4 regions of the Priestia sp. FSL W8-0001 genome follow, and region 4 is predicted to be linked to each of the others. Evidence: riboswitches for the same ligand, from Rfam matches in the RefSeq annotation. Region 4 holds a riboswitch; each other region holds the start of a gene.

Region 1 (4,199 bases), 1.1 Mb from region 4:
GCAACGCTTATAATAATCACATCTGCATCTTTAATATCGACCAATCCACCTGCATATACGTTTGTAAACCCAGACGCTGTGACAGTTGCATCCTGTAAATCAAGCGCGTCACCTTCCGCTTTTTCCTTTAAACAATCCACAAGTACCAATTCTTCTATTGCTTGCTGATTAACTAATGAAAAAGCTGTCGCTGAGCCAACATTGCCACATCCAATAATTCCAACTTTCCTTCCCATGAGCAACCTACCTCTCTTACCCTTCTCTTTTTAATCTCTTAGCTAGCTGGCTACCAAACGATTGAATCAACTGTACCATAATAATTAATACGAGAATAGTTGTGTACATCACTGTTGGTTCAAAGCGTAAATGCCCATATTGAAAGGCGATATCTCCAAGCCCACCAGCACCAACAAGGCCTGCCATTGCAGTAGCACCTATGAGACCAATTGTTGCAATAGTTAATCCTAAGATAATACCAGAACGCGCTTCTCTTACAACAACGTACCAAATAATTTTTGACGTTGAAATCCCCATTGATTGATATGCTTCCACTATTCCTTTATCAACTTCTAACAGCGCAGACTCCATTAATCTTGCAATATAAGGTGCGGTATAAACCACAAGGGGAACAATTACGCCTTGTACACCAATGGTTGTTCCAGCAATAAGCTTAGTAAATGGTAGAATGAAGAATAATAGAATAATAAATGGAATCGAACGAATAATGTTGATGATCCAGTTCAGAACTTGGTATAACCATCTGTTTTCTGACTGTCCACCCTGTCTAGTTACAACAAGTAAAATCCCAAGCGGTAAACCAATCAAGATGGCAATAACTAATGAGATACTTGTCATGGTTAACGTTTGAAGGAAGCCTTCCCAAATAACGTCTCCCCACTCTACAAAAAATTCAGCCATCTTATTTCCACTCCTCTACAATAACGCCTTCACTTTCTAAATATCCGATTGCTTCTTCATAAGCTTCCTTATCTCCTCTTAAATGAACAAGCAGCTTTCCAAGCGTTTCATTTTTTAACTGTTCAATTCCACCGGCTAAAATACTTGGTAATACATCAAATTTGCGTGAAACCATCGCAAGCGCCGGTTCATTGGACTTTTCACTTCCTTTAAAATAAAGTGATACAAGCTTACCAGTTTTACGATATTCTGTTTTTAAAGCTTCTGGAAGATTAAATGCAGATTCTGAACCAATAAAACGCTTAGTTGTTGGATGCTGTGGATGAGTAAATATATCCACTACTTTTCCTTCTTCTACGACTCTTCCATTTTCCATCACTGCTACGCGATCACAAATACGTTGAACAACGTTTAATTCGTGCGTAATTAGAAAAATTGTTAAGCCTAATTCTCGGTTAATTTTTAATAGTAACTCCAAGATAGCTTCCGTTGTTTCTGGATCTAAGGCACTTGTGGCCTCATCGCTTAATAAAATTTCAGGCTCATGCGCTAACGCTCGTGCAATGGCAACACGCTGCTTTTGACCGCCAGATAGCTGAGACGGGTAGTGATTAACTTTATCAGACAACCCGACAATTTCTAAATACTTCTCTGCGCGCTTTTGAATGGTTTCTTTATCAATGCCTTCTAGTTTTAGAGGAATTGCAATGTTTTCATATACAGTTGCTGTTTTTAATAAATTATACCCCTGGAAAATCATCCCGATTTTCCGGCGTGTCTTTTGAAGATCCTGCTTTGAAAGAGTCGTTAGGCTTACACCATTAATGAATACTTCTCCAGACGTTGGTTTTTCAAGTAGATTAACACAGCGAATCAGCGTACTTTTCCCCGCACCGCTATATCCAATTACTCCGAACACCTCTCCTTTTTCAATAGTCAAGGACACGTCTTTCACAGCCTCCACTTTCTTGCCGTTGACTTCATATGTTTTGGAAGTCTGCTTTAATTCAATCACGTTCACCACTCCTTAAAATGCTGGGACAACTGAGCCGTTAAACTCTTCTTCAATAAATTGACGAATTTCATCTGAATGGAAGTATTTCTCTAGCTGTTTTACAACTTCATCATCTTTATTTTCCGTACGTACAACAACGTAGTTTGGATATGGATTGTTTTCAATTTCTTCATGGAAAATGGCATCATCATTAATTGTTAAACCTGCACCCATCGCAAAGTTTGTGTTAATTGCAGCAGCTGCTACTTCACCTAATTGAGATGGAATTTGTGAAGCTTCTAGCTCAACGATTTCAAGATCCAGTTTATTTTCAGCTACGTCTTTTTTCGTTGCTTTTTCTTCAACGCCTTCTTTTAATTTAATAACTCCAGCCGCTTCAAATAGCTTTAACGCACGATATTCATTACTTGGATCATTTGGCACAGCAATTTTGTCACCTTTTTTCAGTTCTTTTATATCTTTAATGCCGTCTGCATAAATACCCATTGGAAACGCAACCGTTTTAAACGCATCCTCAATTTTATAGCCTTTATCTTTTACCTGTTGTTCTAAAAACGGTAATGTTTGATAATTATTTAAATCTAAATCACGTTCATCAAGCGCTGTGTTCGGTGTATTATAGTCGTTAAACGTTTTAATGGTAATCTCTAATCCATCTTTTTCTGCTAACTTCTTCACTTCTTCGTTAATTTGTTGATGAGGACCACCAGTTACTCCGATTGTAATTTTTTCTGTGCTCAAAGTCTTTGCTTCTTCTTTTCCGCACGCAGCCGTTACAATTAGTAGTGCTGACGCCAGTGTTAAACCTAGTACTTTTGTTGTTTTTTTCATTATGTCAATCGCTCCCTTTTCTTTTTTTCCATAAAAAAAACGCCTCTTGCAGATAAAGAGAAGCGATTTTAACCAATCCGCTTCTCTTATCTTTCAGTGTATAAAGATACACCGCAGGATTTAGCACCGTTACAGCACGATTGCTGATAGGTTGCCGGGTTTCATAGGGCCAGTCCCTCCACCACTCTCGATAAGAGTTGCTTTTTTATTCACTTTGTTATGATGGCTATTCTACAGGTAGTTTGTATATAGTGTCAATATTTTTTTAATTTTATTTTATAAAATTTTTTAGATTAGTTTTAATTTAAAGAAAAGAAGCATACAAAAGTCTCCTTTTGTATACTTCTTTTCTTTATTAATTCCAACAAACGCATCCTACAATAACAAGAAGAATAAACAGAACTAAGATTAAGGCAAACCCACTGCCGCCTTTATTATAGCCGTATCCTCCACAATAACCGCCGTAAAAACACATAACATACACCATCCTTTCTGTCTCAGTGTATGCACGCATCATCCTTTTGCTTGTCTAAACGCCCATTTTCTAAAAATATGTACCCTTAACTCAATATTTGTCGCAGTCGAATCATATCACGACATTGAATACCATTTTCATAGATTTCTTCTTCATAGTTATGAACAAAGTGATCAATTTCAATTCCTGTAATACGAAATCCACATTTTTGATACAACGCCAACTGCTCAATACTTGAATTACCTGTTGCAATTTCTACGCTTTTATATCCATAGTGCTTTGAAAGCTTTAAAGCTTCTTCCACCAATTGCTTTCCGTATCCTTGATTTCGCATGTTTTTCTTTACTACAATATTGACAATTTCCACCGTATTCGGCCTTGTTGGTAGCAGTACAACAAGCCCCACTAACTCACCATCTGCTCTTCCTGCAATGCATGTTCCTCTCTCAATATAGCCTGAAATAACCTCTTCTGATGGATCAGCTTCCTTTAACAACTCAATATGGTTCTTTGTTACTTGCAATATTTTTTCAAAACGTAAACTAGACATGGTATCGCCCTTTCTTCTTACTATTTTCGTTAAGCAAACTACACCGTATTTGACTGTTTCCCTGTTATAATTAAAAGATATTACTAGAAAAGAAACAAGTCTAAAGGAGGAATTATTTATGAATTTATTGTTATTACATCATTTAGAAACCGTTCGAAGTATTACGCTAAAAGTTTTATCAAGCGTAACTGAACAGGAATCGTTAGTAACTCCCGATGGCTTTTCAAACAACATTTTTTGGAATTTAGGGCAGATTGTATATATTCAAGAAAAGCTTGTTTTTGAGCTTGCTGGAAAGAAAAATCAATTGCCTGCCTCATATGAGCGATTATTCGCGGCTGAAACAAAACCTTCTCAATGGAAGGAAACACCTCCTACCTTAATTCAACTAAAAGAAGAGCTGATGACTT
Region 2 (4,199 bases), 2.2 Mb from region 4:
GCTGAATAACGTGAGGAGCTGTTAGGGTTAAATACTCATTACAACCATCGTACTCTTCGCCACCAAAATCAGCAGCTGTTAAATTTGCGTCTTGAATCATGGTTCCCATTGCACCATCAATAATTAATATTCGCTTTTGTAATTGTTCTTGAATTAATGAGGTCATTTAGTTCTTCCTTTCTGTCGTTACAAGCTGTTTATCGTTGATATAACGAGTTAAAATCTCGGTCATTTCGTAGCGCAAAAACGGTGTAATCAAATAGATACCATTAAATAATTCATAGGCAGTATCGATTAAGTCTTTTGCAATTGCTAATCCTTCAACTTCACCTTTAATTCGATCTTCTCCAGTAGCATCCATGCGTGCTAAAATATCTTCCGACAATTTAATTCCGGGTACTTCATGATGAATGAAGCGAGCGTTACGAGCACTTGTTAGTGGCATGATGCCGATATAAATTGGAGCATCTAAATGTTTCGTTGCTTCGTACACTTCTTCAATTTGTTTTGTTGAGTATAGCGGCTGTGTAATAAAATAGTGAGCACCGCATGAAATTTTCTTTTCAAGTCTGACAACTGCACGGTCTAAATGTCGAACGTTTGGGTTAAATGCCGCTGCGATTGAAAAATTGGTTTTTTGTCCAAGTGGCTTTCCTGAATAGGATAATCCTTCATTAAATTGAGCAATTAAGCTAATTAAATCGAATGAAGAGACATCATAAACGGACGTAGCTCCAGGGAAATCTCCAATCTTTGATGGATCTCCTGTAATGGCTAATACTTGGTTAATGCCAAGTGTATGAAGTCCCATTAAATGGGATTGAAGTCCGATTAAGTTACGGTCACGACACGTAATATGAACAAGCGGTCGAGCATCCGTTTGCTGCTGCATAAGCGATGCCATTGCTAAGTTGCTTACTCGAGGTGATGCCAGAGAATTATCTGCAAGGGTAACCGCATCAACACCAGCCTTATGAAGAGCTTTTGCACCATCTAAAAATTTTGTTGGTCCGAGCTGTTTTGGTGGATCAAGCTCAACGATAATTGAACGCCTTTCTTTCACAAGATCATGGAGGTGTGGTTCCTTTGTTTGTTCTTGTTCTTTGATTTCTACAACTGGTCTAATCTTTACTTTCTTTTGCGTAATAGGCTTTTCATGCTTCAATGCTTGTGACATCGCTTGAACATGAGCGGGCGTAGTACCGCAGCATCCACCTACTAAACGAACGCCTTGATTGCGAAAAGCTTTGGCGCTTTCAACGAAATAATCTTGATTTGTAGCGTACTCCACTTTTCCTTCTACATAAGCTGGTAAGCTTGCATTTGGATAAGCTGATAAGAAAGCACGATCTAAAAGCGGAACTTCTTCAAGCGATTGAATCATATGAGAAGGGCCTAAACGACAGTTCAGACCGACAACATCTGCACCTAAAGATTCTAACTCTTGAAACGCATCATAAAGGGATGTTCCATTTTGTAATACGCCAATATCATGGAGTGAAACATGCGTAATGATTGGTTTTGATGTCTCTTTTCTAGCCAAGGACAACACCGTTTTTAATTCTTCAAAATCGTAGTATGTTTCAAATAGCAAGCCGTCAACGCCTTCATTTAACAGCCAAAATAGCTGCTCGCGAATGCTTCGCTTTACTTCTTCTGTTGAGATGGCATTTTTTTGAAATGAGCGAATGCCTCCTAGTGTACCGACCACGTATGCATCTTTCTTAGCAGCTTGCTTTGCAATTCTGACGGCTGAAATGTTAATATCTTTGACAGCATCTTCTAAACCATATCGTGCAAGCTTTTGATAATTGGCAGCATATGTATTGGTTTGAATGACATCTGCACCTGCTTCTACATATGCACGATGAATGCGCTGAATCTCTTCTTTTTTTGTGATGTTTAGCTCTTCAAAGCAGCTATCAATTCCATGTGAATACAGAAGGGTACCAGTTGCACCATCTCCTATTAAAATGCGTGATTGTAAATCTTCAAGTAACCCCATTTGAAAACCTCCTTAAACGTTCCATTTCATCTGTTATCAGTTGTGTTCAAATAAAAAAAGAAAATGAATTAACAAAAAAAGCCTTCTGTAAGAAGAAGACTTTATTTCTTCTTCTTATCTTCCAAGCGATTTGCTTGCTGGATTTAGCACCATGTCATTTCGACTGGTTGCTGAGGTTTCAAAGGGCCAGTCCCTCCACCTCTCGTGATAAGAATCCATATATGATTATTATTTTAGTTCATTCTGCGATATGTTTACTTAAAAAGAAACGAACGATAAAGATGAAATTTAATCTTATTATCTAATTTATCTGATTTTTGTATATTATACAAGACAATTTCGAAAATTTCACTAATAAATCATAAGAAGAGGATGGGCATAACAAAACAAATTTCCAAAAATACCAACACTCCCTTTTCTCACCTCTTTACGTTGTCAGAACACGTTCGTTCCATTGCGCTATGGCCACTCGCTTTCCGGGGGGAGGAACCAGAGCTTCCTCCCTGCGCTTTGGGATCTCAGTTTTCCCTCTCTTTCCCGCAAGAGTCGAGTGTCCTACGCTACGCTTCATTCCAGCCTATTTTCAACATTGTTTTCACAATCAATAAAAAACCTGAACGATTAAAAGTGAGGAACTCTCAACCGTTCAGGTTTATCATTGGCTGAATTACTTATTTCTCAGCCTCGGAGTGCATTGAATTAAATTGTTGAAATCTACGTGTTAGAAAAGAAATTATCTAAATAGGTTTAATCAACAGGTCGTCCTTTAGAAGCCTCTAAAATTTGGAACCACTGCATGCGATTCACCTTTAAGTCCAACGCTTGAATAGCTACATCAATGCGGTTCATTTTTCCAGACCCGACAATCGGCATAATAGTAGCTGGGTGAGCTAGTAACCAAGCATAGACAATTTGATCTAACGATTTCGCTCCAATTTCTTCACCGATTTCTGTTAGCTTGTTTCGAACGCGAATGGAACGCTCATCTTCAGCAGTGAAGATGGAGCCGCCACCTAGTGGTGACCAAGCCATTGGCGCTATCTTATGCTGCTGGCATTGTTCAATTGTGCCTTCTTCAAAATGGTTTAAATAAGTAGGCGAGACTTCAATTTGATTCGTAATAAGTGAAAAAGGTAAGAACGATTGAAGTAAGTCAAACTGTGAACGTTTAAAGTTCGAGACTCCAAAGTAGCGTACTTTTCCTTCTTCTTTAAGCTGAATAAACGCATCTGCTACTTCTTGTGGATCCATAAAAGGATCTGGACGGTGGAGGAGTAAAACATCTACATAGTCCGTATTTAAATTCTTTAATGACTGGTTGGCGCTGTTGATGATATGTTCTTTGCTCGTATCATAAAAATTAATTTTACGCTCTGGATATTTATCAGACGTTAGCTTAATGCCACATTTTGTAACAAGCTGCATAGACTCGCGTAAAGAAGGCTTTTGCGCTAACGCTTGCCCAAATAACTTTTCACAGCTGTAGTTACCATAAATATCCGCATGGTCAAATGTAGTAATACCTCGATCTAAGCATTGTTCAATTAGAGTTTGCGTATCATTTGTTGATAAGTTCCAATCGGCTAAACGCCATAACCCATGAATAATTCTTGAAAACTTTAAATCTTCCGCTAGCTTTATGTATTGCATACCTTCAACCCTTTCAAAAGAACTAGATAGTAAATTCGCTTTGATTATAACAGGTAGATAAAGCGATTACATCTTTAAAGATTCGTCATTTTTACTTTGCCTCTACATATAGTTTAGTACAAGCTGCTTTTCTGAGCGATAAGACATGTTGTCATAAAGAATAAAAAATAGTGAGTTCCAAGAAAATGAGGTGGAGAACTTGAGTAAATGGAAGCTGACGCTACAAGTAGCTGCTACCTATATCGGTACGGTAGTGGGGGCTGGGTTTGCAACGGGTAAAGAAATTGTTCAATTTTTTACTCAGTATGGCTCAATGGGTTTATTCGGAATTTTAATTAGCGGTTTGTTCTTTATTTGGTTAGGGTCAAAAATGATGCTTATTGCACAATCGATTGATGCAACGTCTTATCAAACGTTAAATACGCATCTATTCGGTACATTTATGGGGAAGCTGATTAATGGATTTACCATTATTATTTTGTTTGGAGTCACATCCGTTATGCTAGCGAGTACGGGAGCAATTGCAGCCGAACAGTTTGGACTT
Region 3 (4,199 bases), 2.1 Mb from region 4:
GTTAGCATCACTTATAGTTATCGTAACATAGATTGAAATTATCTCGTTTTTTTGAAAAATTTAAACTTTCGACAGAAACTAACATTTTTCACAACTTTCTTCTAAATATAAAGTGAAAAATAAAAGGTGTAGTGCGTCACCTCAGATTGAGTACCCACATACCATATAATAAAATTTTTAAAGGGAGGTAGCGAGCCAGTATGTATAATCAACAGAATCCTTATCCATATTACATGCAGAATCAATGGGAAGAAGAACGGTTTGATTTAAGTCAGGTGTACCCATTTCCAGAATATCATCAGCAACCATGGCATCATACACAGTTGCCGCAACAGCCTTATGCTCAAGTTCCACCCCAAATGCAATATGTAAACAACCAACAGCAATACCCTTTTTATCAAAATGGAATGCCTTTTCCAAATCCTTATCCAAAAGGTAATCAGCAAATGAAGCAACAGCCTAACCAGTTTCATTCTTTAATGTCTCAATTTAAATCTTCAGACGGAAATTATGACGTTAATAAAATGATGAATACAGCGGGACAGATGATGGGAGCAATGAATCAATTAACAAACTTAGTAAAAGGGTTTACAGGTATCTTTAAAATATAAAGAATTGTATAGTATGTAAATGGAATAAAAGGGCTCTACAAGAAGCTATAACGTCTTGTAGAGCATGTAATGTTTTATCTAAAGAAGCGGTTGAATGGGTGATTACAGAAGCAAGGAGAATGGTCACATTTTTTAACTGGCTTTTTGCCTGTAATTGGATGGCTTGTTAAGTTAGGTAAGTGTGAATGCCCAATTTTTTTCTTGTGACCATATTTTTTTGAAGAGTGTTTCTCTTTTTTATGGGAATGTTTAAACGTTTGAGAAGGTTGATGCTTATTGTAAGAGTGTTTTTCTTTACAGAAACATGTTTTTTTCTTTTCAGAGCGGTGTTTTTTATGAGAGTGTTTTGTGGAATGAGAATGTTTTTTATAAGAACGGTGCTTTTTATGAGAATGCTTTGTAGAGTGAGAATGTTTTTTGCAAGAGCGGTGCTTTTTATAAGAGTGCTTTGTAGAGTGAGAATGTTTTTTGCAAGAACGGTGCTTTTTATGAGAATGCTTTGTAGAGTGAGAATGTTTTTTGCAAGAGCGGTGCTTTTTATGAGAGTGCTTTGTGGAGTGAGAGTGTTTTTTGCAAGAACGGTGCTTTTTATGAGAATGCTTTTCTTTACAGAAGCACGTTACTTTTTTGTGAGAACGATGCTTTTTGTGAGAACGTGAGCTTTTCGTACAGTACTTGTTTTCCGTTCTTTTCTCTGTTTTCTTTTCTGTCTTTTTCTCCGTCTTTTTGTGAGAAAGAGCTGTTTTTTTAGATGAACTTTTTGAGCTATGACCTTTTGGTTCTTGATACATAAATCTGCCTAGCTCTGATTTTTGTAAAGATTCAGCAGCTTTACGAATACGCTTAGATTGAATATACAATCTAAAAACCTCCTTATGAGAATCATTTTTTTGCCTTTCACCATAAGATACGCTTAATACGCCGTACTTGCTATGAGATAAACGTGGAATTTTAAGAAATAACCAAGGAGTTTCTAGCATCTCGGTGGGAGAGGAGCTCATATAATTTAAAATGTATCCAAAAGGAGGGAAAGAGATGGGAATTGCCACCTATTCTGTTTTTGCTAATGTTCGGGACTTTAAAGAACTAAAGGCCGACATCTGGTCTGAAGATTCCATACCCGCAGTGATGAAAGTTCACAAAAAGAGGTATGAAATAGGCTTAACTCTAAGGGGATCACACATCCGAGAAATGAGAAAGAAATCGTACTATATAGAGTTTTATTCACCAAATAAATTCGGGAAGACCAACGAAATTCATCTCAATGCAGAATATAAAGATCCATCGCTAGTTCGCAATAAACTATCGCTCGATTTCTTTTCAGACCTTGGTGTACTATCACCGAAATCACAGTTTGTTCATCTCACCATTAACGGGAAAAATGAAGGTGTTTATTTACAGTTAGAATCGGTAAACGAGTACTTCTTAACAAAGCGTAGCTTGCCAAAAGGCTCTATCTTTTACGCTGTAGACGGAGATGCCAACTTCTCGTTAATGAGTGATTTGGATGAGAAGCCAAAAGAATCGCTTCAATCAGGATACGAAACAAAAGTAGCGTACGGAAAAGATGAAGAAGCGCTAGAATATTTTATTTATAACTTGAATACATGGACGAATCAAGAGTTTGAAGATAACATTGAAGAGCACTTGGAGGTAGATCGCTATTTAGCCTGGTTGGTGGGAGTAATTTGTCTTCAAAACTTTGATGGTTTTGTTCATAACTATGCTTTGTACCGGAACAGTGATACGAAGTGCTTTGAACTCCTTCCTTGGGACTATGATGCTACGTGGGGGCGCGATGTCAACGGAGATGAAATGGAAAGTAACTATGTGAGAATGGAAGGGTTTAATACGTTAACAGCACGACTTTTGGCCATATCAAAATTTAAGAAACAATATATTGAAAAAATGAATTCTGCGCTAAATCATCAGTTCACTGTTAACTATATGAAACCAAAGATTGAAGCACTCCACCAGCTGATTTTGCCTTATGTAGAGAAAGATCCGTATATACAGCACAAGTTAGCTACTTTTTATCAAGAACCTGCGTTTATTTGTGACTTTATTAAAGACAGAGCAGCCTATATAAGAAAATCAATGAAGTCTTTTTGAATAAATGAGACAATTGAAATTGTTTAGAAAATTCTATTGACATTCTTTGTTATTTTTATTAAAGTATACACAATGAATAATTAACTTAATAAAACTCTTATCCAGAGTGGCGGAGGGACTGGCCCTGCGAAGCCCGGCAACCATCAAACCATATGTTAGTCAGTGAGTTTGAACGGTGCTAATTCCTGTGAAATACGATTGTATTTTAACAGATGAGAGAAGTCGTGATTAAGCGAACGCTCTTCCATCTGTGAAGAGTTTTTTTTATTTACTGCAAAGAGGAGAGGACATTATGCATATTGAAACACTACTTGTTCGTTCGGGCGTCAATCGAGACCCTGCTACAGGTTCCATTACAACACCTATTTACCAAGCATCTACGTTTGCACACCCCCGTTTAGGAGAAAGCACAGGATATGACTATGCTAGAACAGCTAATCCAACAAGAACAGCGTTAGAAGATGCGATCACTGCGTTAGAAGAAGGCGAAGTTGGAGCGGCATTTGCTTCGGGAATGGCAGGAGTTATGGCTGTACTTGCTTTGTTTAAAAACGGTGATCATTTAATCGTCTCTGAAGATTTATACGGTGGTACATACAGAGTTTTAAATGATATTTTTGCAGAACAAGGTGTAGAAGTAACGTATGTAAATACAGCTCATTTAGACCAAGTTAAAGCAGTATTAAAGCAGAATACGAAAGCGTTATTTATTGAAACACCGACAAATCCAATGATGCACGTAACCGATTTAAAAGGAATAATTGAACTTGCTAAAGAAAGTAACTTGTTAACAATTGTGGATAATACGTTTATGTCACCTTATTATCAAAGACCTCTTTCTCTTGGAGCGGATATCGTTATTCATAGCGCTAGTAAATACATTGGTGGTCACAATGACGTAGTAGCCGGGTTAGTCGTTGCACGATGTCGTGAGCTAGGTGAAAAAATTCGCTTTTATCAAAATGCAGCAGGTGCAATTTTAGGTCCGCAAGATAGCTGGTTGTTGCTGCGAGGTATTAAAACGCTTGCTTTGCGCATGGAGAAACACAATGAAAATGCGCTGAAAATTGCGAATTGGCTGACTTCACATGAGCTGGTTGAGAAAGTGTACTATCCAGGTCTTGAATCTCATCCAGGCTATCACGTAATGAAGCAACAAGCAGGAGGCTTTGGCGGAATGATTTCCTTCGCTGTAACGGACCCGCAAATTGTGCCAGTCTTACTTGAGAATATAAAGGTGATTACCTTTGCTGAAAGTCTAGGTGGTGTGGAGAGCTTAATGACGTTCCCAGCTCGTCAGACTCACGCAGATATTCCAGAAGAAATACGAAATCGAGTTGGCGTAACGAATTGCTTATTACGCTTATCTGTTGGGATTGAACATGCAGAGGATTTAATTCAAGACTTAAAGGAGGCATTTGATGCATACAACAAATAAACACTCATTTGGTACAAATTTAATTCATGCAAAAACAG
Region 4 (4,199 bases):
ATTGATATCAGATACGTTTTCTCCTGAGATCAACGGAGTCGCAAAAACATTAGAGCGCTTTACTTATTATTTATCTCGTCAACGAATTGACTATGAGGTTTTTGCACCTGAATCATCGTCCCGCACATTTAGTCCATTATCCATTAATCATTCATTAAGTATACCATTCTTTCTTTATCCACAATGTCGGTTTGCCTTACCGAATGTTATAAAGATGAAGAAAAAAATAAAGGAGTTCAATCCTACAATCATGCACGTTGCTACTCCTTTTTCAATGGGACTTAGTGGCATTCATGTGGCTAAAAAGCTTAGTATTCCTTTAGTTGGTTCTCATCATACTGACTTTGAACACTATCTTCCAAGCTACAAGTTAGGACACTTATCCCCTCTTCTATGGAGATATATGAAATGGTTTTACGAACCGTTTGAAGAGATTTTTGTTCCCTCTCTTGAAACAAAAAAGCAGCTCTTAAATCAAGGCTTTAAATCTATATCTATCTGGTCTAGAGGAGTCGATCATCATTTATTTCATCCCTACTACGATAAATTTGATATCCGCATAAAATACAATATAAAAAAGCCTTATATCTTAACATATGTTGGACGTTTATCTCCTGAAAAAAACGTAGCATTTTTATTAAAGCTATCTCGCTTACTTCCCGACCATTTACGCCACCAAGTACAGTGGCTTATTGTTGGAGGTGGGCCTAGCAAGGAAGCGCTGCAGCAAGAAGCGGGTGAATCCATTACATTCATCGACTTCTTAGAACATGAGCGTTTAGCTAAACTATATGCAGCTTCCGACCTATTCATATTTCCTTCTGAAACGGAGACCTTTGGTAACGTTGTATTAGAAGCATTGTCCTGCGGTACGCCTGTCATTGCTGCTAATGCAGGGGGAGTAAAACATATTGTTAGCAATGAGAAGAATGGCTACCTCTGCACCCCGAATTCACTTGAAGAATTTATTGAATCCATTTGTACTTTGTTAGAGTCCTCCCAGCTTCGACTAAGGTTTGGAGACGCTGCTCGTCGCTATGCTCTTACGCAATCTTGGGATTCTATTTTTGACCAATTACTGCTTCGCTATGAAGCAGTCACTACTAAATCAAACAATGGGTTAGAATTTGTTCAATAAAAAAAGTCGCTATCTCTTTTGAGACAGCGACTTTTCATTATTTAGCTAAAGCTTCAGTTTTTAAAGCTTCTGCTTTATCAGTGAACTCCCAAGGAAGCTCAACATCAGTACGACCAAAGTGACCGTATGCTGCTGTTTGCTTATAAATTGGGCGTCTTAAATCAAGCATTTTAATGATACCAGCTGGACGAAGATCAAAGTTGTTACGTACTACTTCAACTAATACTTCTTCAGTTACTTTACCTGTTCCAAATGTATCAATAGAGATTGAAACTGGCTGAGCTACACCAATGGCATATGCAAGCTGAACTTCACAACGATCAGCTAATCCTGCAGCTACAATATTTTTCGCAACGTAGCGTGCTGCATATGCTGCTGAGCGGTCAACTTTTGTTGCATCTTTACCAGAGAATGCGCCACCACCGTGACGAGCATATCCACCATAAGTATCAACGATAATTTTACGACCTGTTAATCCTGCATCACCTTGAGGACCACCAATTACAAAACGTCCTGTTGGGTTAATGAAGTACTTCGTGTTCTCATCGATTAATTCTTGTGGAACAACTGGATTGATTACATATTCTTTTAAGTTACGTTGAATTTGCTCTAACGTTACTTCTGGATGATGCTGAGTTGAGATAACGATTGTATCAACACGAACTGGTTGATTGTTTTCATCATATTCAACCGTTACTTGCGTTTTACCATCTGGACGAAGGTAAGGTAAAATTTCTTCTTTACGCACTTCTGTTAAGCGACGCGCTAACTTATGAGCTAAAGAAATTGGTAACGGCATTAATTCTTTTGTTTCATTACAAGCGTAGCCAAACATTAAACCTTGGTCACCAGCTCCGATTGCTTCAATTTCTTCATCAGACATTGAACCTTCACGAGCTTCTAACGCTTGGTCTACACCAGCAGCGATATCTGGAGATTGCTCACCGATTGCTGTGATTACTCCACAAGTATCCGCATCAAAACCATATTTTGCACGCGTATAACCAATTTCTTTGATTGTATCACGTACTGTTTTTTGAATATCTACATAAGTAGATGTTGTGATTTCACCACTTACTAATACTAAACCAGTTGTTACGCTTGTTTCACAAGCAACACGAGCATTTGGATCTTCAGCTAAAATAGCATCAAGAATTGAGTCAGAAATTTGGTCACAAATTTTATCTGGATGTCCCTCTGTAACAGATTCTGACGTAAACAGACGACGTTGTGTTGACATCGGTTTTCCTCCTTTAAATATGATACATTGTGATACGGTACTCATTCCCTTATTGTGGTTCATTTACATTTTTTCAATATAAAAAACCTTTCCTTGTATCGAGGAAAGGTATCAAGTTCTGCATAAGCCTTTCACTCTTATCGATCAAGGTTTATTCCCTTGCATCAGGTTAGCACCTTATCACCTCTATGGAAATGGGTGATGGTTGCTGGGTTTCATAGGGCCTGTCCCTCCACCAGCTCGGGATAAGAGAGTATCCGTTCAAGGACATATCATACAGGAAAATGCTCTGTTATGTCAATAACATTCCTATGAAAATCACTTAAAGGTTGTATTTTCCTCCCCTATTATTTACAGAAACCTTTCACTAGTAAGATCATCTCACAAAAACGTTTTATGCTCTCTAAAACAAAAAAATTCGCAACATTTTAACATTTTCATTCGAATAGTATAGACTATTTAAAGTAATGTGTTATACTAATTGTACATTTAAACATCATTTTAAAAAAAGGAAGGTAGTGCACATGAGTACTGTTAATATGTCTATTGAATTAGCCAATCTCCTGGAATCTGAAAAAGTGAATCACCAACTATCTGTTTCTCAATTAGTCGAAAAGATTTTAGAGCGACAAGAAGGCGTATTGACTTCTACAGGTGCTATTCAAGTTGAAACAGGAAAATATACGGGGCGTTCCCCACACGATAAATTCATTGTAAGCGATTCCTTAACATCTCATACTGTTGAATGGGGAGATGTGAATCAACCGTTTTCATCTGAACGATTTGACGCGCTTTATAAAAAAGTATTAGAACATTTAAAAGAACAAAATGAGCTATTTGTGTTTAACGGCTATGCGGGCGCCGATGATAAATATCAGCTTCCAATCCAAGTCGTAAATGAATACGCATGGCATAATTTGTTTGCTCACCAACTATTTATTCGTCCAGAAGACACGAAGCTAAAAAGTGATGCTGAATCATTCTCAATTGTATCAGCTCCTACTTTTAAAGCTGTTCCAGACATTGATGGGACAAATTCAGAGACATTTATTATTATTTCATTTGAACGAAGAGTTGTTTTAATTGGTGGAACGGAATATGCAGGTGAAATGAAAAAATCTATTTTCTCAGTAATGAATTTCCTACTTCCTCAAAATAATATACTTCCTATGCACTGCTCAGCTAATGTTGGCAAAGAAGGTGATGTTGCACTATTCTTTGGACTATCTGGCACCGGAAAAACAACATTATCAGCTGACGCTACCAGAAGACTAATTGGTGACGATGAGCACGGTTGGTCTAGTACAGGCGTATTTAACATTGAAGGCGGTTGTTATGCAAAATGCATTCAACTATCAAAAGAAAAAGAGCCTCAAATTTTTAATGCCATTCGATTTGGAACAGTTTTAGAAAATGTTGTGATTAACTCGAATACTAGAATTGCAGACTATAATGATAATAGCTTAACAGAAAACACTCGTGCTGCTTATCCAATTCAAGCAATTGATAACACAATCTTACCGAGCGTTGCAGGACATCCTACGGCAATTGTTTTCTTAACCGCAGACGCATTTGGAGTTTTACCTCCAATTAGCAAACTAACAAAAGAACAAGCAATGTATCATTTCTTAAGTGGGTATACAAGTAAACTTGCGGGAACAGAGCGCGGAATTACTGCGCCACAGGCGACGTTCTCTACTTGTTTTGGTGAACCATTCTTACCTCTTCCACCTACAGCCTATGCTAAAATGCTAGGTAAAAAAATTGATGAGCATAACGTAAATGTTTATCTTGTGAATACGGGATGGACTGGTGGAGAGT

The links. A riboswitch is a leader RNA that binds a small molecule or an ion and turns the genes downstream of it on or off. The one in region 4 is predicted to bind S-adenosylmethionine.
Region 1: another riboswitch for S-adenosylmethionine. It lies ahead of MKZ18_RS13000 (MetQ/NlpA family ABC transporter substrate-binding protein); the one in region 4 lies ahead of metK (methionine adenosyltransferase).
Region 2: another riboswitch for S-adenosylmethionine. It lies ahead of MKZ18_RS07015 (bifunctional homocysteine S-methyltransferase/methylenetetrahydrofolate reductase); the one in region 4 lies ahead of metK (methionine adenosyltransferase).
Region 3: another riboswitch for S-adenosylmethionine. It lies ahead of MKZ18_RS07620 (trans-sulfuration enzyme family protein); the one in region 4 lies ahead of metK (methionine adenosyltransferase).

Annotation. Positions count from the first base shown of each region.
Region 1 is NZ_JBBPAL010000001.1:2,433,822-2,438,020, forward strand. It holds gene MKZ18_RS12985 (L-lactate dehydrogenase) at 1-236, opposite strand, end outside; gene MKZ18_RS12990 (methionine ABC transporter permease) at 253-918, opposite strand; gene MKZ18_RS12995 (methionine ABC transporter ATP-binding protein) at 920-1,933, opposite strand; gene MKZ18_RS13000 (MetQ/NlpA family ABC transporter substrate-binding protein) at 1,946-2,764, opposite strand; SAM riboswitch class I at 2,848-2,961, opposite strand; gene MKZ18_RS13005 (YjcZ family sporulation protein) at 3,120-3,239, opposite strand; gene MKZ18_RS13010 (GNAT family N-acetyltransferase) at 3,325-3,789, opposite strand; gene MKZ18_RS13015 (DinB family protein) at 3,908-4,199, shown strand, end outside.
Region 2 is NZ_JBBPAL010000001.1:1,325,948-1,330,146, forward strand. It holds gene metH (methionine synthase) at 1-166, opposite strand, end outside; gene MKZ18_RS07015 (bifunctional homocysteine S-methyltransferase/methylenetetrahydrofolate reductase) at 167-2,005, opposite strand; SAM riboswitch class I at 2,117-2,219, opposite strand; gene MKZ18_RS07020 (aldo/keto reductase) at 2,753-3,655, opposite strand; gene MKZ18_RS07025 (YkvI family membrane protein) at 3,855-4,199, shown strand, end outside.
Region 3 is NZ_JBBPAL010000001.1:1,442,463-1,446,661, forward strand. It holds gene MKZ18_RS07610 (YppG family protein) at 201-611, shown strand; gene MKZ18_RS21065 (CotG/ExsB N-terminal domain-containing protein) at 686-1,612, opposite strand; gene MKZ18_RS07615 (CotH kinase family protein) at 1,647-2,723, shown strand; SAM riboswitch class I at 2,818-2,942, shown strand; gene MKZ18_RS07620 (trans-sulfuration enzyme family protein) at 3,016-4,161, shown strand; gene MKZ18_RS07625 (trans-sulfuration enzyme family protein) at 4,145-4,199, shown strand, end outside.
Region 4 is NZ_JBBPAL010000001.1:3,566,400-3,570,598, forward strand. It holds gene MKZ18_RS18740 (glycosyltransferase family 4 protein) at 1-1,138, shown strand, start outside; gene metK (methionine adenosyltransferase) at 1,176-2,378, opposite strand; SAM riboswitch class I at 2,513-2,630, opposite strand; gene pckA (phosphoenolpyruvate carboxykinase (ATP)) at 2,903-4,199, shown strand, end outside.